Regions from separate parts of the Spirosoma liriopis genome, predicted to be linked through region 2. Evidence: riboswitches for the same ligand, from Rfam matches in the RefSeq annotation. Region 2 holds a riboswitch; the other holds the start of a gene.

Region 1 (15,825 bases), on a different contig from region 2:
TTTCGCTCAAACTCCTTGAAGATACAAATAATAAAAAATGATATAGGGCGAATAATAAATTCAAATCTACAAACAGTGAATAAATAGATTGAATTTTTAATTATATAGTAGTAAGTTTTGCGCAATGATACATATTCAAAAGATTGTTATATTCGAATAGCTGCGAAATTGTAGAATATTTGAATGTACATATATGTTTTCTTATTTCGTCCTATACCTTCCTACAAAACCTCAAGATGACGTTCCCGCAAACAAATCGGCACGACCAGTCTTTTAGCAAACCCCAATGCCATCGCCTTATCTGGATTGCTTTTTGGCTTGTCGTTAGTTATCCAGGTAGTGTTTTAGCGCAGAGTCCGAGTTCTAAGCAGATAGACGCGTTGGTTGACAAGCAGCTGTGGCCTGCCATCGATGAGCTTAGCGCGTACGTGGCCTTACCCAATGACGCGGTCAATGCATCGGATATTCTCAACAACATTGCGTGGACTGAAAAAGCGTTGGCGAAACGAGGATTCCAGACAACCGTACTCAAAACCGCTAATCTGCCGCTGGTTCTGGCCGAGAAAACATTTCCTAAAGCTACCCAAACGGTTCTGTTTTACTTTCACCTGGACGGTCAACCGGTACGGGCTAATGAATGGAATCAGAAAGATCCGTTTGTGACCGTACTGAAGGAGAAAACGGGCGCCGGTGACTATAAAGAATTGAGTTCTAATCCACCTAAGACAGTAGTTAACGACGAGTGGCGTCTGTTCGGTCGGTCTACGTCGGATGATAAAGGGCCGATCATTATGATGCTCAACGCGCTCGACATCGTACAGGCCCAAAAGAAAACCCCGCCTTTCAACATAAAAATCATCATTGATTCGGAGGAAGAGAAAGGCTCACCTTCATTGAAAGGGGCACTGGACACGTATAAAGATAAATTGCGGGCCGATTACATGATTGTCATGGACGGTCCGATGCATTCATCCAACCTGCCAACGCTCACGTTCGGCTGTCGGGGAAACGCCGGGTTCACCATTACAACCTACGGACCTGCTACTCCCCAGCACAGCGGGCATTTTGGAAATTACGCGCCCAATCCAGCCTTTCGGCTCGCCCGGCTGATTACGTCGATGAAAGATGAGCAGGGGCGGGTCCTGATTCCGGGTTTCTACGAGGGTATTGCGTTCGATGATGAAACAAAAAAGATCATGGCCGCCGTGCCGGATAAGGAACAGGACATCAACAAAGCGTTGCTGATTGCCCAGGAGGACAAAGTAGGCAGTAATTACCAGGAGTCGCTGCAATATCCGTCGCTGAATGTCCGGGGCATGAAGTCCGCTGAGATCGGCAAAGGGGCAGCAACCATTGTGCCGAGTGAAGCTACCGCGCTGTTCGACATTCGGCTGGTGCCCGAAACCGACGGAAAACGGATGGTCGAACTGGTCCGCAAGCACATCGAAAAGCAAGGGTTTACCGTGCTAGACCATGTACCTACACCCGAAGAACGATTGAAATACGCGCAGCTTGTTTACTTCGAAGGCAATGCAGGTACGCCAGCTTTCCGAACGAGTATCAACGAACCGATGGGCGTCTGGCTGCGAAAAGCAATGACTAATGGATTTGGTAAAGAGCCGGTCAGGAGGGACCCGGTAATCATCCGCATCATGGGAGGAACCGTGCCCGTCGTACCGTTTATTCAAGCGCTGAACATTCCGGCAGTCATCGTCCCGCTGGTTAACATGGACAACAACCAGCATAGCCCGAACGAAAACTTACGACTCGGTAACTTACGGACAGGTATAAAAACCTGCCTGTCTATTCTGACGACACCGCTGAACTAGCGCTATCCGTCAACAATTACCAGATAGCTACCGAAAGAAGAAACGGCTAGGGGCAATGCCAACCCGAACGGAGTCAACCAGAGCGCCGTTGGGCTGATAACGGAGCACGTAACCCGGTTGATCATTCGAAGGCGTCACAGCGGCATAAATCAATCCGCGTGCGTCATTGGGGTCTGTACTGAGTCCACTGAAGAAACGGCGTATAAACGGTGTACTGGCCTGAATGTCCGTATCGTTGATCGAAAAACGGTACGTTTCGCCCCGCAATCTGCCGTTATCGTTGTAGGAATTGACAAAGAAAAAAAGCTTTCGGTCGGCGCTCAGCGTGATGGCGCTGGGCGTTCGGGAGCCATTGCCAACGCGCAGCCGGGTTTCGACTAGTTTTGTCGCCGGATTGATGCGCACCATTTCGTTGGTTGACGGTACATAGGCCCACAGCTTTTGATTGAAATCATACCCAACTGGATTGGCATTGACGCCCGCATCGATACCCGGCTGAACAACCTCATCCGTGTCTGTATTGATCACGGTGAGTACCCGTTCGCCACCCGCGCTGCCAACAAACACTTCTTTGTCGACCAGTACCATGCGCTCGGCACCTTTCGGAACCGGTATCTTTTTGCTGACGGTCCGGGAGGCTAGGTTCAGCACCAGGATATAGCCGGGGTTAGCGAAGGCGTTTCCTCCGCTTCCTACGGCATCCCAGCAACTGATATACGCCTTGTTGGGGGCGGCATAAATAACGAATCGCGGATTTTCTACGTCCGGTGATTGGAACGTCACCAGTGATTTAAACGTACCCGATTCAACGACTTCAACTTTATCCTGACCCGCAGCGTTGTTATCGAGCAGAATCACCCCTTTCCCATCGATCTCTACGTAGTCTTTGATAATGCCGGTCAAGGATCGGCCATTAGCAGCGGTAAACACATCGTTCGTAACCGTATTGGTGTTGCGGGCGATAAAGGAAATTGTCCCGTTATTGGCTGAGGGAGAACCGGCGTTGACAACGTACGCACCCCGCTCATAGGGCGAAGGCGGGGCATCTCCAACGTGGCAGGCTCCACTAAAAAGCGTCAGAAAAGCAAGGCTAAGGCTGTTGAGTAGAAGAGTACGCATGGTCATAAACGTTACGGCTGAGCTATTTTATTAGACAAAGAACCGATTTATTGCTGACATACCGCGCTCCCTGACGCTTTTTTTGTGCCTGAAATTACCCTCCGCGTACTCCGGTTAGTTACCCGTTTGCAAAAGACCTCGTTGTTGTTCTCTGGTTGCTGCCAACCGGCCTGAATGCATCATCTTCGTTACCGATGAGCCGATTTGACTGCCTTACCCCTTACCAAGTAAAGCGAATACCAATGTTCGCATTCCGACGGCGGGTGTTATAGCCGTAGACATCGTAATAGGTTTGGTCAAACAAATTACGAACATCAGCGAATAAACGCAGTTTAGGCGTAATCTGCCCTTCCGCGTACAGATCAATCGTGGTATAAGAGGTCAGCGTCACGCTCTCCGTTGCAAAGGTTTCTCCGTTATAAAAACGATCGGTACGCTCACCGATGGAGCGCATCGTGGCGGAAACGAACAGGCGCGGTATAATCTGATAGCCTACACTCAGGTTGATCTGAGTCTTGGGTCGCCGAAACAGGTTGTTGTAGGTCGTGTCGCGTCCGGCATTAGCAGTCGTTACCTTACCCGTTAGCCAGGTAATGTTGCCTGACAGGGTCAGTTTGTTAATAGCCGCCTGTGCTTCCAGTTCCAGACCGTGATCGTGCTGCCGGTCGAAGTTGATATAACGACCGAAGGGTGCGCTGTTCAGCGATTCAAAAAATACAACGTCCTTGATCTGCCGGTCGAAATAAACGGCCCGGACCCAGGCCGTGCGGCTTTTGGTGAATACTTGCAATCCGGCTTCGGTGGAGACGCTGTATTCGGGCCGCAGTGTTTTGTTGCCGTACGGCGAAAATAACTGGTAAAGCGAAGGCGCCCGGAATCCCGACGACAGGTTAGCAAAGATCTTGATCCGATCCGACAGCAGGTAAGACGGGTTAAACGAGTACGTAAACACGTTTCCGTACAACGAATTCCGGTTGTAGCGACCACCCAGTTCGACCGAAAGACCTCGGTAGGGGGTGAGGATGGCCGTGGCATACACACCAAGTTGCCCAACACGGGCGGTATCTTTTCCAATGGGTGGTGACTGGTAAGGACCGTACTGGCTGATCGACAGGTAACTTTGGTCGGTGTTGCTAAAACGATAATCCGCACCGGTCAGCAATTCGCTCCAGGAACCCAGCTTCAGGTTGTGATACACTTCCGCAAAGTGAGCTAGCCCCCCGTATTGCTGGTACGAGTAAATCTCCGATGCGTTCGGCTCAACCGCTGTCGAATCGTTCTTAAACGTCCGGCGGCTATCACCAATGCTATAGTTAAACGACAGTTTGCCCTGGGCGTGCTTGTAATCGAAGCCGGTCGCTAACCGCTTGAACTGGCTCTTGAACGTGAAATCTTTATCATCGGCAAACGCTCCGGCGTCGATGTCGGCGGAGTAGGCCGTCGTCAAACCCTGTACTTTCAGCGTAAGCCGTGACGTTGCTTGAAACGCAAAATTGGCCAGTAAGGCGTTCTGCCGGTAACCATCCTTGTCAAAATTATTTGTGCCGGTGGGATCGGTGGCCGACGAGAAACCCGCCGACGACAGCCGGGTGTACTGCACGTTGTACGATAGCCTATTGGTTTGGCCGCTTACGCCCACGCTTCCCCGAAAGGTTTTGTACGTACCGTAGTTAACCGTTGCATTCACGCCAAACGGCTTACGGCCAACGGCATTGCTGCTCGCGCGCTTCGTAAAAATGTTGATGACGCCCGCCACTGCATCGGAACCGTAACTGGTTGATTGCGCTCCCCGTAAGATTTCGATCCGGTCGCACTCGCCCACTGTCAGCAAGTTCAGGTCGAAGGTGTTCGCTACGCCAGACGGATCGTAAACCGGCAGTCCGTCCAGCAGAATCAACGTGTTACCGGCTGAGGCTCCCCGTAGAAAAATGTCCGTGTTGGTGCCGAGTGGTCCATTCGAACCGACGATTTGCAGACCGGCCTGCCGCGACAGCAGTTCGCTCACGGATTGTGTTGCGTAGCGTTGCAATACCGAGTCAGACAGCACCGTAACGACTTTGCCGGTTTGAGAAAGCTTTTGTTCAATCTTGTTGGCCGTGACCGTCACGGCATCCAGTTGAACCGAGTTCGAAGAAGGAACTTGTGGATTGTCCTGCGCCAGAGCGGACAGGGAGGATACGGCCAGAGCCGCCGAAAGAAATGTACTGATTTTGCTCATCATTAATCAGGTAAAATGAGATTAAGTAATGAGCTGTCGGAAACTGAAATAAAAGACAAACGAACCGTTGCTCGTTTGTGACCGCACAGGTGACGCGCCACCTAACCGAACTGTCTTTCATCTCCGGCTTTTTACCCGAAAGCTCGAATCATGAATTCGTTTGAGGCAGGTCTTCTGGCTTGTTCTACCGACAACGCCTTCCCGCCAAACGGCAGTGGCTTTTTAGTTATCGGCTGGTAATCAGAACTTACAGCTACGGGAATAGCCCCGGATTTACACCGGTGTTCCCTTTTAATCACCCTTACGAGAAGGGCAAACCTGAAACGAGCGGACAAAGATAGGCCATAAACGCGTAAGACGGCCATCCGGTCCGTCCTGAATCAATGTGTCGGTACGAATTTACCGGACAGTGTATTCGAGGGGGGACCAGATGGGCGCGTTATTTAAAAGCCGTCGGCCTTAATTTCCTTTTCGGTGATTGTGCCGTATTTCTTGACCTTTTCGCGGATGGTATCCGCTTTGCCGATCAGCACGAATTGCAGGTTGTTTTTCGGAAAATACTGATCGATGATCTGCCGCGTTTTCGCTACCGTCAACCCATCGACATTCTTCTGGAAATTGTTGATAAACGACTCGTCAAAACCCAGACTAAACATATCCGTCAGCAGGTCGGCCAGCGAACCGGCGGATTCGTATCGGGGCGGGAAATCGGCTTTGACGTAGTTTTTAGCCGAAAGCAGCGTTTTCTCGTCGATACCCGTGCGGTGCAGGCTGTCCAGTACCTGAAGGGCCATATCAATGGCCTCCGTGGTGGTACTCACTTTCGTAAACGTCGAAATGGCGAAGGTACCGCTGTTGCGGAACGTACCGAACCGGCTACCAGCCCCGTAGGTCAATCCTGAATTTACGCGCAAGGCGTCGTTGAGCCAGGACGTAAACCGACCGCCCAGAATGGTGTTGACTACTACGACCGGAATATAGTCCGGGTTGTTTTGCGTAATGCCTTTGCCGCCAATCAAAAAGGTCGTTTCGCGAGCATCGTCTTTGTTGACCAGCAAGACCCGATTTTTGTCGAACGAAACGGTCGGGTCCGTTAGTTTGGGTGAGGTAGCCGCAGCTGTTTTCCAGTTACCGAACAAATCGGTAATCCGCTTTTTCATGGCAGCCGTATTGAAGTCACCTACAACGGCGATGGCAGCACGGTCGGTGGTGTAGTTTTTTTGGTAAAACTGCCGAACGTCATTCGCTGTAATGGCCGACACCGACGAAGGGGTTCCCGAAATCGGGTTGGCATACGGGTGGTTTTCAAATACGAACCGGTTGAAATACGAATTGACAACCGCGCGCGGACTTTCTTTTTGCTGCGTTAGCTGGAGCAGTTGCCGCTGTTTGTATTTATCGAACTCGCCTTTGTCGAAAGTCGGTTTGGTGATTACGTCCTGAATAATGTCGAAGAGCAGATCCTGATCTTTCACGGCAAATGAAGCCGTTAGTTTCGCTACTTCCTTTCCGCCATAGGTGTCTACGCTGGCTCCCACGTATTCGGCTTTTTCTTCCAGCTGCGCTTTGGTGTACTTGGAGCTGCCAAACAAAAGGGCATCAGCGGTCATATTGGCCAGGCCGTAGCGGTTGCCATCCTGCACAGCGCCCGCGTCGAAGACCACCGACACGTTGATCAGCGGTACTTCGCGCTGTTCCATCAGGTAGACGGTCAAGCCATTTTTGAGTTTAAACTTCTGGTAAGGTGGCACTTTGAATGTCTGCGCCAGCGACACGCCCGCTATAAGCAAGGCGGTTATGATTATGACTATTTTTTTCATACTACAAAGCCCGTCGGTCTTTGAATCGTTGGGAATGAATAATCGTAGTTAGTTATTTTTCGCGGGGTTGGTTTTTGGCTCTGGCAGCAGATAGCCAACCGTGCGGTTGCGGGCCGTCAGATACGTTTTGGCCACGCGCTGAATGTCTTCTTTGGTGACTTTCTCGTAAAGCGCCGGTGCTTCATACAGCTTTTTGTAATCGCCGAAAAACAGCTCATAGGTGCCGAGCGAATTGGCTTTACCGTTGATGGTTTCCATCGTGCGATAGAATTCCATCAGCTTCTGGTTTTTCAATTTCTGCAACTCAACGTCGGTAATGCCTTCCGAGATGACTTTGTCGATCTGGTTAAGCACCGATTTTTCCAGTTGCTCCGCCGAAACATTGCTGGCGGCAATGGCGTAGACCGAAAATAGGTTTGGATCGAACGACTCGCCAAAGTAGCTGGACGCCCGCGAGGCAATGGTCGAATCGAGTACCAGTGATTTAATCAACCGCGACGAGTTTCCCGAACTCAACACACCACTCAGCAAATCAAGCGCGTAGTAGTCGGGGTTGCGGGCTTCGGGGGTGTGGTACGCCATCAGAATGTTCGGCGTAGCAATGTCCTTGTAGGTTGTCACGCGCCGTTCACCGTTTTGAGCCGGTTCTACCGTGCGCAGGCTGTCGGGTAATTTCTGGGCCGGAATCGACTCGATGTACTTTTCGGCCAGCTTCTTTACCTGAGCCGCCGTCACATCACCGACGACCACCGCAACGGCATTGTTGGGCGAGTAATAGGTTTTAAAATACTTTTCTAAATCTTCCTGCGTCCACTTTTTGATGTCGGATTCGAAACCAATGACCGGAAACATGTACGGATGCTCGACAAAAGCGACCGATTTGACCAGTTCGCTGATGACACGGTAGTTGCTGTTTTCCAGACCCGTACTGCGCTCGGACAGCACGACGCCCCGTTCGCTCTGCACCATCTTGGGGTCAATCGCTAAGTCGCGAATGCGGTCGGATTCGAGGTCGAAGATTGTTTCGAGGGCACCGCTCTGGAACCAGTCGGTATAGACCGTCGTGTTTTCGGTTGTGTAGGCATTGTTCGAACCGCCGTTGGCTTCCATCACCCGGTCGAACTGTTTAGGACCGTATTTTTTTGCCCCGTTGAACATCATGTGCTCGAAAAAGTGCGACAGCCCCGTGATGCCGTGGACTTCGTTGCGGGCACCGACTTTCCAGAATGTGTAGAAGTTGGCGTTAGGGATAGAGTGGTCTTCGAGGACCATGAATTTCATGCCGTTCTTGAGCGTGAACGTCTGCACGTCCTCCGGTTTGGGCTTGTTCTGCGCCAGCGCAATACCCATAGAAAGGGTTAGTCCGGCCAGCAGCCCGATTCGTTTGTTCATGGAAATGATTTGCGAATGAAATAGTAAAATGAAACGGTTTTCGGGCTAAAAGACAACAATGCGCGGTTGATGTTGCATCGTGTAATACAGCCGGAAAGCCCGAATTTACTTGTCTGGATTCGTCGTCCCAAAATATACCAGCTCAATTTGTTCGCCGGGCGCAATCACCGATGTTCCTTGTGTATGAATAATCTCGAATTGCTGAACGATATCTTTCCACAAACTATGGCGCATGGGTATGCGATACGTGCGGATCTGCCCATCGTTGACGACGGAAATCGGCAAAACCTGACCATAGTGCGGTCGTGCTCCGCGCGGAAACACAAGTGAATTCTGAATAGGAAACTCCGGATTAATGCCATCGGGCGACTGTCCGTTCAGGAGCCAGGTCAGGTTGAGTTGCTGCTCGGGACCTTTATAGCCCATTCGAATGTAGATCGTGTCAATGTCACTGGCCCGCCAGCTTCCCGTCGACGAAAGAATTTTTGTTCCCCGAGCGTTCAGCGGCCCGTTGTCGATGTGGCCGTCGTAGGTGACGGTCCAGTTGTCTACGCGGAATGGCTGCTTTTGGTCGTGGCCGCCATCAAACACGTACCACTGATTGCGGCCGTTGGTCTTGTCGAACCAGAAATCGGGTTTAGTCAGGCGAGGTTGCGCATACACATGCTCCCGAATCTGGGCCTCGGTACCCACGATAAGCGTGAATTCTTTCAGCCAGGTATTGTCGCTATCCAGCGGATCGAAAACCCGCCCGCCCAGATAGGTCATGGTATTGCCGCCTTCCCAATTATCGTGAGCTGGAATAGCCGCAACGTTATAATTTGCCCGGTACATCTCGGGTGAATACAGGCCGATCAGCCGGTTTGCGCCAATTTCAACGGCTTCCCAGGGTTCGGTCAGGTAAAAGGACGAGATCTGTTGCGTAATAATCGATCCGCCCTGCGTTTGCGCCCGCTCGATACCGTCCGATGTGCTCGTTGCTGCGTTGGTGAACGGAGCCGATCCGTTATAAAACCGAACGCTCTTTGCTCCGTTGATCATCAGAAACGGCCACTCCTGTTCCTCGAAATTGTAAAAACCTTTGTCGCCACGCTGGTTCGTCAGGCGCACTTTCACATGCACCTTGTTCTCATCGAGCCGTACCCATTGCTCATAAAAGAAAGGCAGCAGTCGCTTGTCCTGATGCGCCCAGGAAAGGCATTGCGTTTTCGTGTAGATGTACCCATTAATCAGACCGTGAAATAATACCGGCGAGGGATTGCCACCATCGTCACCCGCCTGCAACGGATTGTACCCCACACCTTTCCAGCGGGGTGAATCATCGGCAAAGGAGCGAGGCCCGGCGTAAGAAGCAAAACCTGATTCGCGCCCTTTATCGAAGAAGTTGACCAGATACTGATTGGTCGTCTTGTCGTAGATCTGGATCGATCCGCCGTACTCTTTCCGTACTTCCAGCCGAAGCGTGGCCGATTCCTGAACCGTAGTAGCTCCAATCGCGCGGCCATTGATCAGGTTGCCGTTGTAGCTCAGCCACTCGGCTTCCTGAGCTGGGACCGTGTACGTAAAAGGACCAACGGTACTTGACGATACGACAGTAGCGGGTGGAACGACCACAGCGGGCGGTGCCGGATTACCGCCAGTTCCCGGAGTGGGCCATGTAAGCGGAGCATCTTTGCAACCCTCTAGTCCAAGAATACCTATAAAAATGGTTACGATGAGAAGGCGATAAGGTGATTGATTCATGTGGAAAAGGTAAAGGATACTGCTGGTTGATGAGCTATCAATACGTATGCCAGACGTTGATTGAGAGGACGTACAAGTAAGTAACGAGCGATCCTACGCAGTACCACGTTTATGTTTTATCGAATAATTAACGACTGCGCAGGAATAACGGTATGAAAAATACGGTTTGTTGGACTTAAATAAGCCAGATCCGGCAATAAATCGTTTCCAGCTGGCTATAATCTTTGGTAGCGGTCCAGGATGGTGCGCGATAATAGACCTCCATGGGCGATGCGAATAGGGGTTTAGCGAAGCTTTTCGTACCTTTTAGCCTTATTTCTCCTCATTCAGAAAATGATTAAAGTAAACCTGACCATCCTCTTTCAATTCGTTTTACTTGTTTCCTACGCTCAACAAAACCTGGTTCCTTATGTGCACCCGCTGATCGGTACCGAGAAAATGGGGCACACCTTCCCCGGCGCTACCGTTCCCTTCGGCTCTGTTCAGCTAAGTCCTGACTCCGATACGCTATCCTACGAACTCAACGGCAAATACAACGGCGATGTGTACAAGTACTGCGCTGGTTATAAATACGAAGACAAAACGATTGTCGGTTTCAGCCACACGCATTTCAGCGGTACGGGGCATTCCGATCTGGGCGATTTCTTGATTATGCCCACGCAGGGCGCTTTACAGCTCAATCCGGGGGTGGCCTCGAATCCAAAGAGCGGCTACCGCTCGGCTTTCTCTCACGCGAATGAAGTGGCCGAAGCAGGCTACTACAAAGTAAAGCTCGACGATCACAAAATTCTGGCCGAGCTGACCGCTTCGAACCGGGTCGGTTTTCACCAGTACACGTTTCCCAAGTCCGACCAGTCGCACATCATTCTCGATTTAATGCATGGCATCTACAACTACGACGACAAGACCGTCTGGACATTCGTACGCGTGGTGAACGACACACTGGTGACTGGTTACCGGCAAACCAACGGCTGGGCGCGCACCCGCACGGTGTACTTTGCCTTGTCGTTCTCGAAGCCGTTCAAAAGCTACGGTCAGAAAAATCTGGACAAAGCGCAGGTCTACAAAGGCTTCTGGCGCAAGTTTGACCAGACCCGCAATTTTCCGGACATCGCTGGTAAGCGGATTCGGATGTATTTCGACTTCGACACGGAAGAAGGCGAGCGGGTAAAGCTAAAAATGGCTTTGTCGCCAGTTAGCCAGGAAAATGCCCTGGCGAATATGCGGGCCGAAGTTCCGCACTGGAATTTCGAGCAGGTTAAAGCCAAAGCGCAGGCCGACTGGAACCGGGAGCTGAACAAAATTCAGATTGACGCGTCGGAAACCGATAAGGTGAATTTCTACACATCGCTGTACCATACCTTCATCAACCCAACGGAGTACATGGACGTGAATGGGCAGTACAAAGGCTTGGATCAGGATGTTCATCAGGCCGCAGGATTTACGAATTATACGACGTTCTCGCTGTGGGATACGTACCGGGCGCTGCATCCGTTTTTCAATCTTATGCAGCCCGCCCGTAACAATGACATGGTCAAATCCATGCTTAGTCACTACGATCAGAGTACGTTGAAAATGCTGCCGGTCTGGTCGCACTACGCCAACGACAACTGGTGCATGAGCGGCTACCACAGCGTGTCAGTACTAGCCGACGCAGTTATCAAAGGCGTATTCAACGGCGACGCCCAGAAAGCGCTCGATGCCTGCATGGCTACCTCCAATCACCGCGATTACGAAGGAATTGGCGACTACATCGACAAAGGCTACATTCCGGCGTCGGCTAATGGAACATCGGTGTCGAACACGCTGGAATATGCCTACGACGACTGGTGTATCGCCCAGATGGCGAAGAAACTAAACCGGCAGGACGTGTACGAAATCTACCGTAAACGCGCGCAGAACTGGCAAAACGTGTTCGATAAGTCGATTGGCTTTATGCGTCCGCGCCTGACCGATGGGTCGTTCAAGAAAGAGTTTGATGTGCTCAGTACGCACGGGCAAGGGTTTATCGAAGGAAATTCATGGAACTTCAGCTTCTTCGTCCCTCAGGACCCGGCGTCTTTGATCCAGTACATGGGTGGCCCCAAGAAGTTTGCGGCCCGGCTCGATACGTTGTTTGCCATGAACCTGCCCGACAAGTTTTTTGCCGAAACCGAAGATATTACGCGCGAAGGCATCATTGGCGGCTACATTCACGGCAACGAACCGGCGCACCACGTCGCTTATCTGTACAACTGGGCGGGCCAACCCTGGAAAACGCAGGAGCGCGTTCGTATGATTCTTAATATGCAGTACAAACCGACCCCCGACGGTCTGGGCGGTAACGACGATTGCGGGCAGATGAGCGCCTGGTATATGTTCTCGTCGATGGGTTTTTATCCCGTAGCGCCGGGATCAGACGAATACGCCTTGGGTAGTCCATCGGTTAAGAGTGCCCGATTGCAACTCGAAAATGGTCAGACGTTTACAGTTGAGGCCATCAACCAGAGCGACAAAAATGTGTACGTTCAAAAAGTGCTTTTAAACGGCAAACCACTAACGCAGCCAAGCATTACGCACGCTGATATTCTAAAAGGCGGTAAACTGACGTTTTACATGACCAACAAACCCGTCAGGAAATAACGTATTTTTCGGTGGTATCGGTTTTGCGAACCAGTATTGTCCGAAATGTTAAATTTGCTTCGATCCGATGTCCTTCTATAGTGGTGTCGGCGGGGCCGCCCGCGCGGTTCTCAAAACCGACACTTCGCGTCAGCAATCTGTGTCGGTTTTGAGAAGCGCGCGGGCGGCCCCGCCGACACCACCACATCATGCATTGTACGGATTTCGGACAATACTGTTTTGAGAAGCGCGCGGGCGGCCCCACCGACACCACCAAATGTGTGGCCTTAGCGATACCACTTTCAGCATGGGAAGCAAGACTTTTAGTCCGTTCGTAAACTCTTTACCGGGTTGGTCAAAGCGGCTTTTAAGCTCTGGAAGCTGATGGTCAGGAGCGTAATCAGGACAACCGCCAAGCCCGCCAAGGCAAACACCCACCACGCCACATCAATCTTGTAGGCGAAATCCTGCAACCACGTTGTCATCGCCCACCACGCCACTGGCGAAGCAATCAATAAGGCAATGATAACCAGCTTCAAAAAGTCTTTCGACAGTAAGCCGACGATACTCCCGACACTGGCCCCGAGCACTTTACGAATGCCAATTTCTTTCGTGCGCTGTTCGGCGGTGAATGTAGCCAGACCAAACAAGCCCATGCAGGAAATCAGGATGGCGATGGCCGTTGCCAGATTGACAAGTTGAGCAGTTTTCTGCTCTTTCTCGTAGAGTTTGGCAATGGAATCATCAAGAAATGCGTAGTCGAATTTGTTGTCTGGGTACACCTCATTCCAGGCTTGTTCAATACTCGCTAGCGTTGCTTTCAAATCGTCGGCGTTCCTGCCTTTTGTCGTTAGTTTGACCCCAATATTTTGGGCTAGTTGGGGAATGTAGCCAATAAAAGACGAGGAGATTTTTTCGTGAAATGACCGTTCGTGGAAATCGGCGACAACGCCAACGACAGGATATGTTTTATCGTTGAATTGGAGCTGTTGATTTACCGCGTCGGCTGGCTTTTTGAAGCCCATAGCTTTGGCAAAAGTTGCGTTGATGACCAGTTCACGAAGCGAATCCGCCGGATGAAAATTTCGACCCGCCAGCAAGCGCAACTGATAGAGTGGTATATAATTGGCATCGCCCACCTTGATCGAAGACTCCATATCTACCGTCTTTTTTCCGGGATATTTCAGCTTGGTCATCATGTATGCACCGCCCATCGGCGAAAACCATTGCATCGATACCCGATCAACACCCGATAATCGTTTGATTTTTTCGGCCAATACCTGACTTTTATCATCCCGCAGGGTGCGTACTTCGAGCGTAGCGTTCGTGGTAAAGCCCAGATCTTTGTTGCGCATGAAATCAAGCTGCTGACCGACGATCAACGTGGCAATGATGAAAACCAGCGACACCGTAAACTGAAAGACGATCAGCCCTTTTCGGAAATATCCTTTCTGGCTACCGGGCAAGGCGTTTTGCCCTTTCAATGTCAACGCTGGCAGGTACGACGATAAGAGCCAGGACGGATAAAAACCGGCCAGCAACGACGTGATCAGCGCCATCGCCACTAGAAAAGCGAGCGTTTCGAGGCTGAATAAACTGTACGTTAAGCCGTTTGGCGTCAACGATTGAATTGATGACAGGATTGGCTTCGTAAGCAGTAAAGCCAGCACCACCGCCAGGCCCGTTAGTAGCGCTGTTTCGCTCAGAAACTGAACGATCAGGCTTTTTCGGCTGCTTCCCATGACTTTGCGAATACCGATTTCTTTTGACCGCTGAACAGACTGCGCCGTCGATAGATTGATAAAATTGATAGCCGCAATGATCAGAATGAAAGCCGCAACACCCATCAGGCCGTATAGGGTCGGGAGGTGCGCTTTTCGGGAATAATTGTCATCATAATCTGCATTGAAATGAAGGTCGGAAAGCGGCTGTAAACTCGGCCAGAACTTCATTTCCTTCGTGTAGTGACGCTTCGAAAACTGTCCGAATTGAGCGGCTAGCTGAGCGGGTGTTGTACCCTGGGGCAGTTTAACGAAAGCCTGTGATGCCGACCAGTTGTCGTTCCATTGATCGAGGTCGATGTCCTGCTTTAGCTGGCTGGCCCGTACCGTAGCCATCGAAATAAAATCGGTAAACGTAAAGTCGGTCGGCTGCTCCCAGTCTTGCACAATACCCGCCACGCTAGTCCGTATCGAATCCCGGTAAATGACTTCTTTGCCCAGCATCTGCTGGAGGGGAATGTCACCAAAATAGGTGCGTGCTTTGCGCTCGGATAGTACTAGTTTGAACGGTTCATTGAGCGCTGTGCGGGGATTGCCAGCGAGCCATTTGTAGTTGAAAACAGAAAAGTACTGTAGATCAGCAACGATAATATCCGCATTGTTGCCTGTGCTCCGGCGGCTTTCGAAGCGTACCGGCTTTTCGCTGCCGTTCGGAATCAGTACGTCGGTTTCGATATTGTGAAAAGCGGTTACCGTTTCCACGCCCGCAATCTCGTTTCGAACAGCCGCCGGAACCGCATTGGGAACAAAACCAACGGGATGCCGTTCGTCGTTCGCTTCATATTTTACGTCGCCAACAAGCCGGTAAATCCGCTCCTTATCGGGATGAAACGTGTCGTAGCTTAGCTCGTAGTTGGTGATCAGGTAGATAACCAGGCAGGCCGTTACGCCCAGCGTCAGGCCAAACAGGTTGATGAGCGTACTGGCTTTGTGCTTGACCAGATTACGAAAGGCGATTCTGAAAAAGTTGCGTAGCATGGCAGGATTTAGGAAAAAAGGGGAGGGATAGTCCGTTGGATTTCGTTTGATCGCGAAGGGTTTCAGGAAACTCAGCACTTCTTTGGCGTACTGCCGCCGGGCGGATCGCTCGCCCAGCTGGGTTTGATTGCGCTCAAAGCGTTCGTGCAAGTCGCCCTGCACTTCTTCCAGCAGATGTGGAGCGCAGAACCATTCGAGCAGCCGGTCGGCCCAGCGGGGCGGGGCAACTGGTTTTTCTGGGCTGTCTAGTCGTTTCTTAGCGTTCATAGGCTGATAGCCGGTAAAGCGTTAGGCGCAATGGAACTCCACAACTGGTCGCGCGTTGCCCGAATGTCATGCAGCGT
Region 2 (15,825 bases):
CCTTTCCAGGTGTAAAATTGAAAAACGTATTCCGATAGTTCAGCCGGTGGGGCCAGAAACCCGTCGGCGGCAATCATGCTGTCGATGTAATCGAAAATGGCGATGATCTGCCAGTCGCTATTGATGGAGTGAAACCACACTGAATGCCCATCGAACAGCAGCGTGACCACGTTGGCCAGCGTGCAGGGGCCGAGGCACCCGCCTTTGGTCATGTGAACGACGTTGCGAATCTTCCGACGCATCCACTCGCTTTTGTACAATTCGACCGGAATGGCTGCGTACCCCCGGTCGGTGCGACCGCAGCAACAGGCGTTGTAGCAATACGATAAGTGCCCCCGGCGCTGAACCAAGTTTATGGCTTTACCGTCGGATCGGGTTACTCGCTGGCGTTTGATGTCAGCCATAAGGGTTAGTCCGCTAGGGCGGTCGTTGCTCTGTTTTTATCGACTAGAGATGCCGATAAAAGTTGATGAATAAATGCCGGGTTGTTGCCCCAGTATAGATGCACGTACGAAGCGAAGGTGTTGCTGACCCGGTACAATTTGGTTTCGACCGGAATCCCTTTCGCATTCGTGATCGTTGCGAGTGAATCAGAAGAAACTGATTCCTGTAACGTTGAGTAATGAAATTCGTGTCCGTTCAGCGCCAATCCATTCCAGTCCACTCGGCGGTAACCAAGCGTCAGTTTCGCTGTACGCATAGACGTGGTTAGCGGTAAGGCTCCCACCATTGGAAAAACTGCGCCCTGTTTATCTTCAATATGATGACCGAGGTACATAAGCCCACCACATTCGGCGTATGTTAATCCGCCCGATTGGCAGTAGGCCCGAATGCTTTCCCGCATGGTGTCGTTGTCGCCCAGCGTTTGCGCGTACAGTTCCGGATAGCCGCCGGGGAGGTACAAAAAATCCGTTTCGGGCAGTGATGTATCGTGCAATGGGCTGAAAAATGTAACGCGACCGAAGCGAGCGAGTACGTCTAGGTTCTGCTCGTAAGCAAACGTAAATGCCTCGTCGCGGGCTACGCTGATGCGCCGGTCCGATACAGGTTCTGCCGTAGACATTGTGGTGCGTTCTGACCGTTGGGCGCGGGTAATCGCTAGTAAGCGGTCTACATCGATTGTCTTTGGAATAGCGTCGGCAACAGTCTGAATGATGCGTTCGTAATCCGTTTCGGTAGAGATATGCAGACCAAGATGTCGGGACGGAATGGTAAATTCGGGATTTGCCGGTAGATAACCCAGCGCTTCGACGCCTACGTCCGTACAAGCCTCCGCCAGAAAGCGGTAATGCGATTCTGATCCGACAAAGTTGAAGATCGCCCCGACCAGGTTGATGCCTTTGTAAAAGTTTTTGAACCCGTACAGCAATGGAGCCACCGAGTAAGCCATTGCTTTGGCGTTGACGACCAGCACGACGGGAATAGTCAGCAATTCGGCAAGTGCTGCGCTACTGCCCTGCATTCGATTCGAGCCGTCGAACAAGCCCATCACGCCTTCGGTCACGGCCACGTTGGCACCGCTGGCATAGCGTTGATACGACTCGGTCACGTGCTCCGGCGACGCCATGAACAGATCCAGGTTGATACTTGCCGTACCGGCTGCCGTTCGGTGATGATAGGGGTCGATGTAGTCAGGCCCGCACTTGAACGGCTGTACCCGCAGGCCCCGATCCGAAAGTGCCCGTAGCAATCCCAGCGTCAGCGTTGTTTTGCCGGAACCGCTGGATGGCGCTGCCAGCAAAAAATGCGAAAATTCGTCTAGATCAGGCATGCGTTCCATTGACAACCCGTTTAAAAAAACGTCAGGCTGCATTTCGCCATGCGAACGGGAGGGGGACAGCCAGCCAGGCTATGGGTACAATAAACCCATCATTCCGGTACCCAAAAAAGGGCCGACAATGTACGCCAAGCTTGACCGTGCTTCAGACCGCGAAAGCATTGTCAGCAAGAATAAGGGCAGGTTTCCTGACTTGTAACATTGCTGCCGTCCTTCCCAGCCCGGAAAGCCAGTGGACATTGTTGGGCAGCAACTTGTAACGTTACGTACAGTTGCGCGACAGTTCGGATTGACACCACCGGGGTGGCCTGACCGATTCCCTCTTGATCTGCCCGTGAGCAGAACCCTTTTCCTGTTGGGGAAATGAAGTAGTTAACGTATTCTCATCAAAGGTACGGTATATTTTATACTTTTGTGGCTGTTTACGGGTGTGCTTTCTACTGGGAAGCGCTTAAAAGGGAATCCGTCGCACCGTTTCGATGGTGTAAATCGGAGCAGTCCCCGCTGCTGTATAGTTCACAAAAAGGTTCTGACTTAATTAGCCACTGTTCGACTGCGAATGGGAAGGCGTCAGAACGGAACGAGCCAGAAGACCTGCCTTGAACAAATAGCTGGAATGCTTTCGGGACGAAAAGCAACAGAGAGCATTATGCGGCACCCCTCCGGGTGTACATCGGCTTTTTGTGTGCGTTCTCCGCAGGCCAATCAATGGTTCATTTAGTAGCGCAGACGCATGATCAATCCTCTTTTGCTGGATTCACTTCTCCTCGGTGTTCAGCACTCCTTTGAACCCGACCACATGGCCGCCGTATCGGTACTGGCCTCCGAAAAAAACAAACAAGCTAAATACCATATTTGGCGTGTTATCTGGCGGTCGTCGCATTGGGCGCTGGGCCATTCGTTCACGCTGATTCTTTTTTCCTGCCTGATTCTGTTGTTCAAATCGGCGCTGTCGCTGAATATTGCCGAACAAGTCGAACTGGCCGTTGGACCGTTGATGATCTGGCTGGGCATTGTCGCCATCCGACGGAATCATCAGCAAGCGCACGAGCACGTTCAGGCGTCTCCCAACACGTCGTTCAGCCGCTCGTTCTGGGTCGGCATGGTTCATGGATTGGCCGGTACGGGAGGTGCCTGTACCGTTGCGCTGACCCTGGCCGCCCGTGACGCTTCTACCGCCGTCTGGATTATCGTGTTACAAAGCGCTGGTATCATTGTCGCCATGACCATTTACGGGTATCTGTTGGCCTTTTCGCTGACAAGGGTGGTCGATACGTGGCGGCAAACCATTCGGCTTGTCAATTATGCCGTGGGTATCTTTTCCATTGCCATTGGCTTATTTACTCTCTGGGAATCTGTCCAGCCTTAGTCCGCTTCATCTCGTTAAACTACCCCTAATGTATAGTCAAGTGAGTCTATTTTTACGTTTAAGTACCCGTTTACGCATCAGTGCCCAAGTCATCAACCGTAGCTCAGTAAGTGGTATCGTATGTCTGCTGGCTGGTCCGGCCTGGAGTCAATCAACACCCCCCGACACCGTACGCAACCGGGACCTTACGGAAGTCGTCGTTACAGCTACCCGTTCGGAAGTTCGACGCGATTTGGTTCCCCAGCAGATCACGGTGCTAAGCCGACATGACATCGACCAGACACCCGCTACGGACGTTACCGATCTGCTCAAAAAACTGGCGTCTGTCAATGTTATTCAATACCCTAGTTTATCGTCGGGCGTTGGTATTCGTGGGTTCAGACCGCAGTTTTCGGGACTCAATCAACGCACCCTTTTGCTTATTGATGGCCGTCCAGCGGGTGCTACGAACCTGTCAACCATTGGGCTGAATAACGCTGAACGGGTGGAGGTTTTGAAGGGACCGGCTTCGGCACTCTACGGTTCACAGGCGATGGGCGGGGTCATCAACGTAATTACCCGGCGTTCGAAAGGACCGGTTCATGGCAACGCCTTTGCAGAATACGGTTCGTTCCAGACGTACCAGGCGGGTGGAAATGTCGGCGGTAACCTGACGAAACGACTCGACTTCGATGCGTCGCTTAATTATTTCAAACGGGCGCAGGATTACAAGCTGGGCAGTGGCAATTTTTTCCGGGACAAGCTGGATGGCGATCAGGCTGTAAAAAATTACAGCAACAAACCCGCCGAAACTATCGATGATCGTAAAGATGACGGGCAGGTTCGTCCAAACACCAAACTAACGTATTACTCGGGCGCATTACGAGTGGGTTACCAGCTCAGCACCAACTGGCGTGTTGATGCGCGGGGCGAGAAATTTATTGCCAAGGATGTTGAATCGCCCGGTGACATTACCTACGGAACTACCCAATCCAGCCTGAAAGATGCCGACCGGCAGGCGGGCGAAGTTGCGGTCAGTGGTCAGGTGGGCGCGCACAAACCCGTTTTACGGGTGTTTGCTTCCGGCGAAAACAGCTTTTTCAAAACGACCAACGTTTCGGGTAAACCAGTGACGCCGTATCAATCGTCGAGCACAGAGAATCGTTGGGTTGGCATACAGCTAAAAGACAACTGGCAGTTAGGGCCACACACGCTGACGGTGGGCTACGATTACCTTGATGCCAGTACACAATCGCGCAGTTGGAACGATGCCACGACGGAGCGGGCCCCATCACAGCCTAATTATGCCATTCGCTCGTCGGCTCTTTACGCGCAGGGGCTGCTGCATGTCTACCACGATCGACTTATTCTGCAACCAGGCATCCGATACGACAACATCACGTTTGACGTAAAGGAAACGCCCCTGCTGACGACGTTTAAACCCGGTAAGGCAACAACTCCATTCGTTAGCCCAAGCCTAGGTGCCGTTGTGCGTCTGTTACCTGGCTTACAGGCAAAAGGTACAGTAGGACGGGCCTTTGTTACGCCCGATGCGTTCAATGTGGCCGGGTATTCTGAAACACGTACCTCGGCGGGTAAGATTACCATTACGACTGGAAATTCGAATTTGACCAATGAAAATAGCGTTAGCTACGACGCTGGTTTGACATTCAGTCGTCCGAAGACCGGTTTCAGTGCCGGGGTTACCTATTTCCATACAAACGTAAAAGACCGGATTGCGCGGGTCGTAACGCAGGTCAATGAAGCGCAAACCAACGGCGACGTGATCGTCGCGCGTGCAACGTACGTGAATGCCGCCGATTCGGAAATCAGCGGTCTCGAATATGAACTAGCGTACGATTTTGGTGCGCTGAGCAACTACCGGTATTCATTACAGTTATTCGCCAACGCCACCAGTATGTTCCGGTATACCGAAACCATCGTTGGAACGGATCGATCCGTAACGCAGCGGGACATCATGAACGTAGCCAAACAGAACTGGAATGCTGGGCTGGATTACAACTCCTACAAAGGACTGCGGGCACGGTTGCTGGGACGGTATGTTGGTCATCGGAAAGACACCGACTTTACCGACGCAGCCAACCCTGAAATTGTTTACCCGGCTTATCTGGTTATTGATGTCAGTGCCTCCATGACAGTAGCAAAACAGCATACCATTGGTGTACAGATCGCAAACCTGACGGATGAGAACTATTACGAAAAAAGAGGGTATAACCTACCCGGTCGGTCCATTTCGCTACGCTATACATTAGCGTTCTAACATTACCTAGTTATTTAGCAAAATGATGATCCAAACGCGATTGATGGCGTAGATGATCAGTAGTCCATCGGCACCGAAACGCTTCGGTGCCGATTTTGTGTTTGGAAAGTATACCGTTTTAAAAGAGTACTCTGTAGCGGCAATTCACGAAAAGAATACGCAGCCCTCATTGGTTTTTGAACCACGACGCGGTGGCCTGAATACCCGCTTCGTAAGACGTCGGCGTATAGTTGAACGCCCGCTCAAATTTTGAGGAGTCGAACTCGAACGGAAACTCATCTTGGTAATTCATCTCGTACGCTTCTTTCAGGAAAGGATTAAACCAGCCGATAAGCTTTAACAACCACTTGGGTAGCACCAGTAATTTATTCGGACGGTTCATCGCGCGAGCCGCTATTCGAACAAACTCCCGGCCCGTTAGCGCCGTTCGGGGTGTAGGCAAATGCCAGATCTGGCCTAACGCTTTCTCGTGCGTCGCCAGTAGATAAAGCGCTTTGGCCGCGTCAGGGACATAATTAAACGAGCGAGGCACATCGGCGTTAATGGGCCATTGCGCCCGGCTGCCTTTTTTAAGATTGCTGAACACGTACACACCCGGCGCACTTTTATCCGTCACCGTTGGTCCGTAGAAGTCTACCGCCCGCGCAATAGCTGCCCGGATGTGCCTCTCGCTCATTGCCTGTTCTAGGATGCGGGCCACCTCCGCCCGTACCTTCCCTTTCCGGCTGACAGGTCGGTACGGCGTTTCTTCCGTGATAGGCCCGTTTACCCGACCATACATGTATACGTCGTCGAAGAAGATGAGGGTAGCGTTCGTTGCCTGACAGGCGGCAATGGTATTTTGCATAGTGATCGGCCAGTCGCGTTGCCAGACATCCGCGTTGTAGTCGATACCGATGAGTAGGTAAACCACATTTGAACCCGCTACGGCTTGTGTTAATGCGTTCCGGTCGAGCACGTTAGCCGCCACGGTTTCGGTTCCAGCTACGGACTTAGGGTTGCGGGATACCAGCCGGATCGTTTCACCGTTTGCTTGCAGAATGGGAATAAGAGCGGTGGCGATGGTGCCATTAGCGCCCACTAAAGTATGTACAGCCATAACCGTATTTTTTGTGGATTGACAGACCAAAAGTAGTGGAGGTAACACCCAGAGGATTGTACGAAAACGAAACAGGGGCAACCGAAACCCAATAACCCGACGATTCGTTAAAGCTGGTATGAACACGGACGATGCAAGCATAGAACAGGTTCTCCTACCCGACGAGCGGCTGACGGACGTAGTGCGACACATCTATTGCATTCGCCAATCAGCGCAAGCACCGACGATCCAGAAGCAGTTGGTGCCCAACTATGAAATGATGCTGATCGTTAATTTTGGCCCGGCAATAACTGCGTCGGTAGCTGATTATACCTGGGTTGTTGAGCGGTCTGCCGTTTTGGGACCACTCAACAAGCTTCTGCGGTATACCGTCCCGCCCGACGCAGACATGATGGTTGTCGTCTTTACGCTTAATGGCTTTTATCGGCTGGTTGGTCAACCCATTCATTCACTGCGAAGTGAAGCGGATGCCGACATCGGAATGCGACTGAACGATGAAACTTTTGCGGAGTTGTGGGCGCAGTTAAAAGCAATGCCATCGCTGGCTGACCGGCTCGATTTGCTGAATGCTTACCTGTTGCTGCATATGGCCCCCGCCGATGAGGACTCCCTTTCGATCCTGGAGGGAGTCGTATTGTTCGACAACGTAGCCATCGATCCAGTGAAAGTCATTGCCGAAACGCGTCAGCTTTCGACCCGTTCCGTACAGCTTCGCTTTCAGACCAACTTGGGGGTTTCGGCCAAAGAACTGGCTCGGTTTCTGCGTTTCAAAAAAATGGTAACCGAACTGATTACACAGTACCCGGCCTCGCCCGACTGGGCTAATCTGGTATTCGTTCATGGCTACCACGATCAGAGCCATTTGATTCGGGACTTTCAGCAATTTATGGGCCTTAGCCCCACCGAGTTTTTACAGCAACTGGCCAGTCAGGAAATCTGCATTTCGCAACCCGGTAAATATTACTAAAATCATCGGATACGCTACTTGTTGGTCAAATGGTTGTTAGCGGTGCTGCACCGCAACGACTCTACTTTATACGGCTTGAACGGTAAGATAGTTTAGTTCGTCACTTTGTAGTGTGACTAGGTAGAATCTACCACCGCTCAATTGTGTAAACAAAAGCCTAAATCGCCCATGCGTAACCGTTTGTTTCTTTGCTGTCTTCTGTTTATTGTTTGTTCAACTCACTTGGCCGCTCAGTCCAGAGCGACCTGGATTTGGTATCCGGGCGATTTTGAAATCTGGCTGAGCAATAAAATGCAGACGAAACGCACCGAACGGAATGCATTTATACCGCCCTTCTGGCGACTGTACAGCCATCAGATTGTGGTGAATTTTTCGAAACAATTGAATTTACCGCAGCCTGAAGAAATTACGGTAGCTGTCGAAGGGCAGTACAACGTAACGATTGACGGGAAATATGTGCAAAGCGATATTCGTCGGATTACACTGCCTGCCGGAAAGCATAGCATCAACTTTCAGGTGTATAATCAGGTCAGCCCACCATCGATCTACGTGCAGGGAAAAACGATTTATTCCGATCCCACCTGGACAGTAGAAGTTGTTCATAACAATTCGGCGGACAACATGCCCGGTAAGGCAACCAATGGGTACGCGGGTAGCTGGAACTTCGACGGTCCCGAGAAGCTTCCTTCCCGCTATAGCTTACCGACGAAAGAAGTGAAGGCCACGTCCATAAAGCGTAATGCGCAATCGGTTTTAGTCGATTTTGGTCAGGAAACGATTGGCTTTGTTCAGCTGAAAGGATTGACGGGTACCGGTAAATTATCGCTCTATTTCGGCGAGTCGCAGGAAGAAGCGTTGTCGGTTGATTCCTGCGAAATCCTCGATCATTACACGATAAACGGTAACTCAACTGATTTTACGGCCAGCAATGCACGGGCGTTTCGCTTTGTCAACATCGTTCATGAGCCGGGCATTCAGTTTGCCGATGTGTCCATGTTATACGAGTACCTGCCGCTTGCTCAGCGCGGAACCTTTAAAAGCTCCGACGAGCAACTAAACAAGATATGGGATGTATCGATTCGTACCCTCGAACTGAACACGCGGGAGTTCTTTCTCGACGGTATCAAACGTGACCATTGGGTCTGGTCGGGTGATGCTGTACAGTCTTACCTGATGAATTACTACTCGTTTTTCGACAATGAATCCGTGAAGCGAACTACCTGGGCGCTGCGTGGAGCCGAACCGGTAGAATCCCACATCAACACCATTCTGGATTACTCGCTGTACTGGTTTACGGGGATCTACGACTACTACCTGTATACCGGCGATGAAGCGTTCCTTAAAACCATCTATCCGCGCATGGTTACGCTGATGGACTTTGTGCTGAAGCGAAGAAACAATAATAGTATGCTGGAAGGGCTACCCGGTGATTGGGTCTTTCTGGACTGGGCACCCATGACGAAGGAAGGTGAGTTAAGTGCCGAGCAACTTTTATTTGCTCGTAGTCTCGAGACGATGGCGCTTTGTGCTTCGCTCATGAACGACAATGAAAAAGCAACTACGTACAATCAACTGGCGGTCGATCTGAAAAATAAAATTCTGGAAACGTTCTGGGACCCCAATCAGCAGGCGTTTATCCACAGCCGGAAAGATGGGCAGGTAAACCGGCAGGTTACCCGTTATGCCAACATGTTTGCCACAATGTTTGGCTATCTCGATTCCACCAAGGTAAATGCTGTTACCAAAAACGTATTGATGAACGACAAGGTGCAGAAAATCACGACACCGTACATGCGGTTCTATGAGCTGGCAGCACTGGCCGAAATTGGTCAGCAAGCCTACGTAACGAAAGAAATAAAAGACTATTGGGGGGGAATGCTTCAGGAGGGTGCTACTACGTTTTGGGAAGCGTATGATCCGAAAGAAAAAGGGGCGGCCCGTTACGCCATGTACGGTCGTCCGTTCGGGAAAAGCCTGTGCCATGCCTGGGGAGCCAGTCCGCTTTATTTGCTGGGTAAGTATTATCTGGGTGTAAAACCGGTGCAGCCCGGATACGCTAATTACGTGATCGAGCCAAATTTGGGCGGTCTGCAATGGATAGAAGGTAAAGTGCCAACACCCCAGGGCGATATTGCGGTATCGGTCAACACGCGACAGATCAAAGTAAACACGGTAGGAGGGAAAGGACTGCTCCGTTTCAAAAGTGCTAAAAAGCCTGCCTGCAAAGAAGGTCAGCTAATCAGTAAAGGAAAACAAACCTTTGAAATGGCGTTGGAAGCGGGTAAAAATTACATTGTGTCTTACTCACTACCTTAAAAATTCAGCTTTTTGAAGCAATTAAGATTGACGTTTTGATGGGCAAATAAGCGCTGTTTACAGTGACTTATTTGCCCATCCATTTTTTAAAGTCGGTGGCTCGTTCCCGGCTTACCAGAACCTCCGCAGCGGGGCAAGGGTTGAGCGTAAGTTTGAGCTTGTGATTGAAATAAGCGTGAATTTGCTGTACCGCGTTTACGTGAACAATAAACTGTCGGTTAGCCCGAAAAAACAGGGTAGAGTCAAGCATTGAATCCAACTCGTCCAGTGTGTAATCCAGTGAATATTTTTGGCCTCTGAAGGTGCGAAACAAAGTGACCCGGTCTTCCGAGTGAAAAAACGCAATCTCGCCTACTTCGATGGGAAGCCACTGCGACAGGTGCCGCACCAGAAAACGACGCCGGTACTCGGCAGGCTCATTCTGTCGGCGCAACTGTTCGACAAGAGAATCAATAGCAACGACCTGAATGGTTGGTATTTCAGGCTGGCGGTTGAGAAGCTGGTATTTGTGTAAACTGGCGGCCAGTTCGGGCTGTTTGATGGGTTTTAGCAAGTAATCGATGCTGTTGACCTTAAACGCTTTAATCGCATATTCGTCGTAGGAGGTTGTAAAGATGACAGGTGTCGAAATCGGCGTTTGTTCGAAAATTTCGAAGCTTTGCCCATCCGCCAGTTCAATGTCCATGAAGATCAGATCAAGGGACGGTTTGGTTTGAAGGTATTCTACCGATGTTTCTATACTGGACGTTACATTGACGATTTGTATATCGGGCGCTAATTCGGCCAGCAGTTTAGTCAGTCGGAGGGACGCTAATTCTTCATCTTCAATGATAAGGACATTCATAAAATTGTCTGGGCTAAGAATTGGGTGAGTCGATTCACGAAACTAGCCAGACCGTACAATGCACCCAGCGCGACATTGTATCAACACCCCAAAAACGCGACTGAAACGGTATAGCCCGCTACTGACCTGAAACCAGATGCAACACAATACGCTAAACCGGAATTAAGGGCAGAGCTACGACAAACTGATTGGTTTCTTCCCGCACCGAAGGCATCGGCTGACCCAGCATTTCGTATTTCGACAGAATGTTTGCTAAACCGACGCCCGTTGACATAACACCTTGTCTTTTTCGCTGAATATTATTGCGAACGTGTAGATTGGCCAAGCTGTCGGTTTGAATCTGAACCGTCAGCGGCTTACTCTTCATAACGATGTTATGTTTGACGGCATTTTCGACGAGCAATTGTAGGGTGAGTGGAGGAATTTGGTACGATTGGAACCGCTTGTCTACCTCAATCGACAGTTGAAAACCACTGCCGTATCGAGTCTGGAGCAGGTGAACGTACGAATGAATAAAGGATAGTTCCGTCGCGAGATCGGTTAAGTTTTGTTCACTGGCCCGCAACACATACCGGTACACAGAACTCAACTCTTCGGTAAACGTTTCGGCCTGCTTTGGGTCTTCCCCAATCAACGTGATTAATGAATTCAGGCTGTTAAACAGAAAATGTGGGTTAACCTGCTGTTTGAGCACATCCATCTGTTGCTGCATGTGCAACTGCTTGAGTTTGTACTCCCGCTCGGTGCTTTGGCGTAATTGATTGTAGGTGTAAATGGATTCGTGCGAGCCCGCCGATATAACGTTCGTAACAAAGCCAATCATCAGTACCCAGGGAATGGTTTCGGGTTTGTACGGATACCCCAACTGATCGTAGAGCCAATAAAGGATTAGAATCGCGGACATCATGAAAGCGACGTACATGAGCATGGAGTACAGAAGTCGCTGGCCGAACTGATCGGGTGCTCCGTAGCAATAACGCATGTAATTCATCCATAACGTGAGCACGACAAAGATGACTGCTCCCCAGATATTGATAATAATCGTACTGTCAATGAACAGCGATTTATCCTGAAAGTAAAGCGGCCCAAAAATGATGTAATTGGAAATAATAACAGCGGGGTAAGTCAGTAAATAGATGAGAAAATTATAGCGGTCAAACGTAGCCCACTGTTTCATAGACGAGGAATCAAGCTAATCCAAAGATAAACGATGGCGGAAGCGAATCAAGCGAAAAACAAGCAGGTCAACGGGAAAAACTGAACGTCAAACCTGCTTGTACAAACTGCTAGACGGTCAGGTAACGACGTTGTAGTTCGGCGGCAATTCCTTTCTTGACCGCCCGGCGACCCAACCAGTTCAAGACAGGTTGCAGCACGGCCATCCAACCGACCAGGTAGGTTCCACTAATCATAACCGTATAGCCTAGGGCGTATAGGCTCTTGGGCATACCCTGCGCGGTTGACTGCCCATCTCTGGCCAGGCCATACGTAATTTGAAGGGTCTGTTCAAAACCGGGGCAGCCGGGTGCAATCCGACACTGGAAGCGGCACGACTGAGCGCTTTGATTAAAGAAGCGATGTTTGCTGTAGGCAGGTGCCGTTGCCGATTCGCCCGGTTTAAGGCGGATAATCTGGTCGCCAACCTGAATGCTTAACTCACCTTCCAGACATGTAAATTCTTCCGAGAAATCTTCGTGGTAATGCAACGGATTACCCCCACCCGCTGAAAGCGTTACTTCAACTAACGTGTGGTAGCCATTGCTTTCGCGGCTTGTTTCCAGAAAGATTACTTCGTCTTTGAGGATCGGGTTGATAATGGTGCGCGAAGCGGTTGAGGTCGTTGCCGATTGTTTTACGGTTTGCATGAGCTTGTTGTTTAACTGAATGACTGGTTGAACGAATACCGGCTATTCGAAACCGGCGTTGATGGGACAAATTTGCGCAGAGACCAGGCCGATTACCGAGGATGATACTACTGAAGCGGTACTTAGACCTACTGAAGTGCTTATTCCCCGCTTTGAGCAAATTGTTGCTGTTCGGGCTAAGCACACGCTGCGGCCCAAGCTGAGAGTTGATGGACGCTGAGCCGATAGTCGGCAAGCGAAAATCTTGTAGTATTCAGATTACCTTTCGTACTAGTTATCGCTTTCGTTTAGTGCGCACAATTATCAGGTGCGTGTTTGGCCGTGGCTATCTCAAGAAAATCTGGTAAAATCTCAATTTCTGCCGACGCTCGACCGGGGTGGACAGGATTTAGCTTTGGCTCTTCGAATACCAACACTAAACGGTTCGTCAATCCATGAATTATCAATCCCTTCTTCGTCAGCTTTATCAGGATTTCAATGCCCGTCACATTGATGCGGTTCTCGCTCATCTGCATACCGATGTCGCTTGGCCAAACGGGTGGGAGGGGGGCTATGTAGCGGGCCATGATGAAGTCCGCGCTTACTGGCTCCGGCAATGGCAGCAAATCAATCCTTCGGTAGAGCCGCTTTCCTTTGAAACAAGACCCGATGGAGAAATCGCGATCTTGGTTCATCAAGTAATTAAAGATCTGGACGGCCATGTGATGAGTGATGAGCAGCTCAATCACGTATATCGCTTTGAAAACGGAAAAGTGCGGACAATGACAATCGAACACTGATAAGCTGTTCTGCCGCTATTTTTAATTCTAATCCGACAAACGATCTCGTAGCTAGAAATAAGGACTGTTTTGAGCCGTGCAAAGCAAACTAGAGTAGACCTTGTTGAATAATGAAGTAAAGACCGACAGGAATAGAACACGCTGCGCCGTATTTTTGGCCTTCTGTTTTACCGCACTAAAACAGAAGGTCAATTGTAACCAATACACAATGATGTTTTGTGGCCGTTGTGCTTGGTCATTTTTGGGTAGGCTCTTCTAGTAAATTATGGTGGATTTACGTTCAACGTCAAAAAGTAAAACTTCATCGGCTTCATTCGCGGATACAAAACCACATTACAACATCCTTGATGGATTACGTGGCGTAGCGGCAATAACCGTTGTTTGTTTTCACTTATTTGAAGCCTTTGCAACCAGTCATTTAGACCAAAGAATCAATCATGGCTATCTAGCTGTTGATTTCTTTTTTATCCTGTCGGGCTTTGTAGTCGGCTACGCCTACGATGACCGCTGGGAAACCATGACGGTAAACGACTTCATGAAACGTCGGTTTATTCGCTTGCATCCGATGGTCGTGATGGGGGCCATTATCGGAGCCGTTATGTTTTACTTCCAGGGCTGCGCTGCCTGGGACGTGTCAAAAGTATCGGTGCCGGCGCTGTTGGTAGCAACCCTTATAAATGCTTGCCTGATCCCGGCAACTCCCGGCTTTGAAATTCGGGGTGTTGGCGAAATGTTCCCGCTGAATGGTCCGAGCTGGTCTTTGTTTTTTGAGTACATCGGCAATATCCTCTATGCCTTCTTTATCCGTAAACTTTCCACCAAAGCGCTTGCTGTACTGGTTGTACTGGCCGGTATCGGGTTAGCTGCATTTTCTATTTGGGGACCTTACGGCGATATATGCGTTGGGTTCTCATTAACGGGGGACAACCTACTCGGTGGTTCTTTGCGTCTGTTGTGTTCTTTCTCGGCGGGGTTGTTGTTATCTCGTGTGTTTAAACCTGTCCACGTAAAAGGAGCATTCTGGATCGGTGGTTTATCGATTATTGTTCTATCAGCCATTCCTCGAATCGGTGGCAGCGAACAGTTGTGGATGAACGGTTTATATGATGCGATCTGTGTTATTATAATCTTTCCTACCCTGGTTTATCTGGGTGCTTCAGGAACAACTACAGACCAGCTATCAACCCGACTGTGTAAGTTTTTAGGGGATATCTCTTATCCGCTGTACATGGTCCATTACCCGTTTATCTATTTATACTACGCCTGGGTTAAAAACGAAAACCTCACATTCGAGCAATCGCTTCCCGGCGCTATAGCCCTTGTTGTTGGCTCTATTCTATTGGCTTACTTGTGCTTAAAACTATACGACGAACCCGTGCGCAAGTTTTTAACGAAGCGCCTGTTGCGAGTAGGAAAATAGCCTTTATTAAAGACCAGCCCTTTTAACTGTTCCCGTCGCTTCTCATTGAATAAAATATAACTTACTGCTCGTTTGAGGATCAGTTAGTTACAGCGTACTGTTTGTTGTTTGGATAACAAAATGCACCATTAATGTAGTTACCTACTTCAAATCGGTTTGACGTAAACAAATAGTTCGATCATGAATCAGCAGCAGCTATTACAGACAGTCGCCAGTAAACTAATCGAGCGCTGGCGTTTGGTTGAAGCACAGGGGCAGAACGATAGTAGTGGTGAAGCGAGTAAGACGTTTCATCATCAGGAAGGCCAGTTTCTCGAAGAGTTAATCGATCTGGTAAATTCAGGTTTAACGGCTCCTAATTCAGATTGGAAAACGGAAAAACAGCCGAAGGCTCCACCCATCTACTTTAGTCCCGACTCGACTTATGTAGAGCCACGCTGATCATAAGTAGCCTTTTAATGAACGGGGTACTTTGAGTGATAAATGATCGTCAGTTGCTATGACACACAGAGCTTCACGGGCCTGATCAGTTCCTATAAAACTCGCTGTTTGAAAATTAATAATCTGATAGATAAGTAGTTATCTTATAAATTAATTATTTTTTAATGAACTAGGAATAGTTTGGCTGGGATTGCTGTTCGTTTAAAACTACTGCATCTTCAATCCCATGCAATTCCTCTCTACGAATAACAAACTTCTTCCCCGCTGTTTAGCACTCTCTTTTACTCTTATTCAGTTTGGTTGCGGATCATCGACCAACGAAGCATCAACGGCGACCGAGATTCCCACATTGCCCGTCGTTCAAGTCAAAACGGCATCAGTCACAACGTATCAGGAGTTCTCGGCCACGCTCGAAGGCCGGGTCAATGTAGATATTCGTCCGCAGGTTGAAGGCTACCTAGAAAAAATTTATGTTGATGAAGGGGCTACCGTCCGCAAAGGACAGCCGTTGTTTCGCATCGATACCCGTACGTACCGCGAGCAAGTCGGTAATGCGGATGCCAGCTTGTTGGCCGCCAAAGCAAATCTGGATAAAGCCGCTCTGGAAGTGGCTCGACTAACGCCTTTGGTCGAAAATAACGTCGTTTCGGATGTCCAGCTTAAAGCCGCGCAATCGGCCTATGCAGCG

The links. A riboswitch is a leader RNA that binds a small molecule or an ion and turns the genes downstream of it on or off. The one in region 2 is predicted to bind cobalamin.
Region 1: it holds a riboswitch for cobalamin, as region 2 does, so the genes downstream of both, M0L20_RS02340 (TonB-dependent receptor plug domain-containing protein) here and M0L20_RS24815 (cytochrome c biogenesis protein CcdA) in region 2, are expected to answer to the same signal.

Annotation. Positions count from the first base shown of each region.
Region 1 covers NZ_JALPRF010000001.1:545,340-561,164, reverse strand. The annotation lists gene M0L20_RS02355 (DUF4062 domain-containing protein) at 1-41, shown strand, start outside; gene M0L20_RS02350 (M20/M25/M40 family metallo-hydrolase) at 237-1,829, shown strand; gene M0L20_RS02345 (DUF5074 domain-containing protein) at 1,857-2,948, opposite strand; gene M0L20_RS02340 (TonB-dependent receptor plug domain-containing protein) at 3,169-5,169, opposite strand; cobalamin riboswitch at 5,314-5,503, opposite strand; gene M0L20_RS02335 (M16 family metallopeptidase) at 5,610-6,986, opposite strand; gene M0L20_RS02330 (M16 family metallopeptidase) at 7,035-8,378, opposite strand; gene M0L20_RS02325 (hypothetical protein) at 8,484-10,121, opposite strand; gene M0L20_RS02320 (GH92 family glycosyl hydrolase) at 10,455-12,743, shown strand; gene M0L20_RS02315 (permease prefix domain 2-containing transporter) at 13,046-15,748, opposite strand; gene M0L20_RS02310 (PadR family transcriptional regulator) at 15,745-15,825, opposite strand, start outside.
Region 2 covers NZ_JALPRF010000006.1:102,364-118,188, reverse strand. The annotation lists gene cobN (cobaltochelatase subunit CobN) at 1-404, opposite strand, end outside; gene M0L20_RS24825 (cobyrinic acid a,c-diamide synthase CobB) at 410-1,780, opposite strand; gene M0L20_RS24820 (hypothetical protein) at 1,770-1,976, shown strand; cobalamin riboswitch at 1,939-2,141, opposite strand; cobalamin riboswitch at 2,187-2,393, shown strand; gene M0L20_RS24815 (cytochrome c biogenesis protein CcdA) at 2,511-3,146, shown strand; gene M0L20_RS24810 (TonB-dependent receptor plug domain-containing protein) at 3,187-5,406, shown strand; gene M0L20_RS24805 (NAD-dependent epimerase/dehydratase family protein) at 5,573-6,505, opposite strand; gene M0L20_RS24800 (helix-turn-helix domain-containing protein) at 6,624-7,472, shown strand; gene M0L20_RS24795 (alpha-L-rhamnosidase-related protein) at 7,641-9,788, shown strand; gene M0L20_RS24790 (LytR/AlgR family response regulator transcription factor) at 9,856-10,632, opposite strand; gene M0L20_RS24785 (sensor histidine kinase) at 10,784-11,809, opposite strand; gene M0L20_RS24780 (cupin domain-containing protein) at 11,919-12,497, opposite strand; gene M0L20_RS24775 (nuclear transport factor 2 family protein) at 12,932-13,276, shown strand; gene M0L20_RS24770 (acyltransferase family protein) at 13,542-14,696, shown strand; gene M0L20_RS24765 (hypothetical protein) at 14,877-15,137, shown strand; gene M0L20_RS24760 (efflux RND transporter periplasmic adaptor subunit) at 15,364-15,825, shown strand, end outside.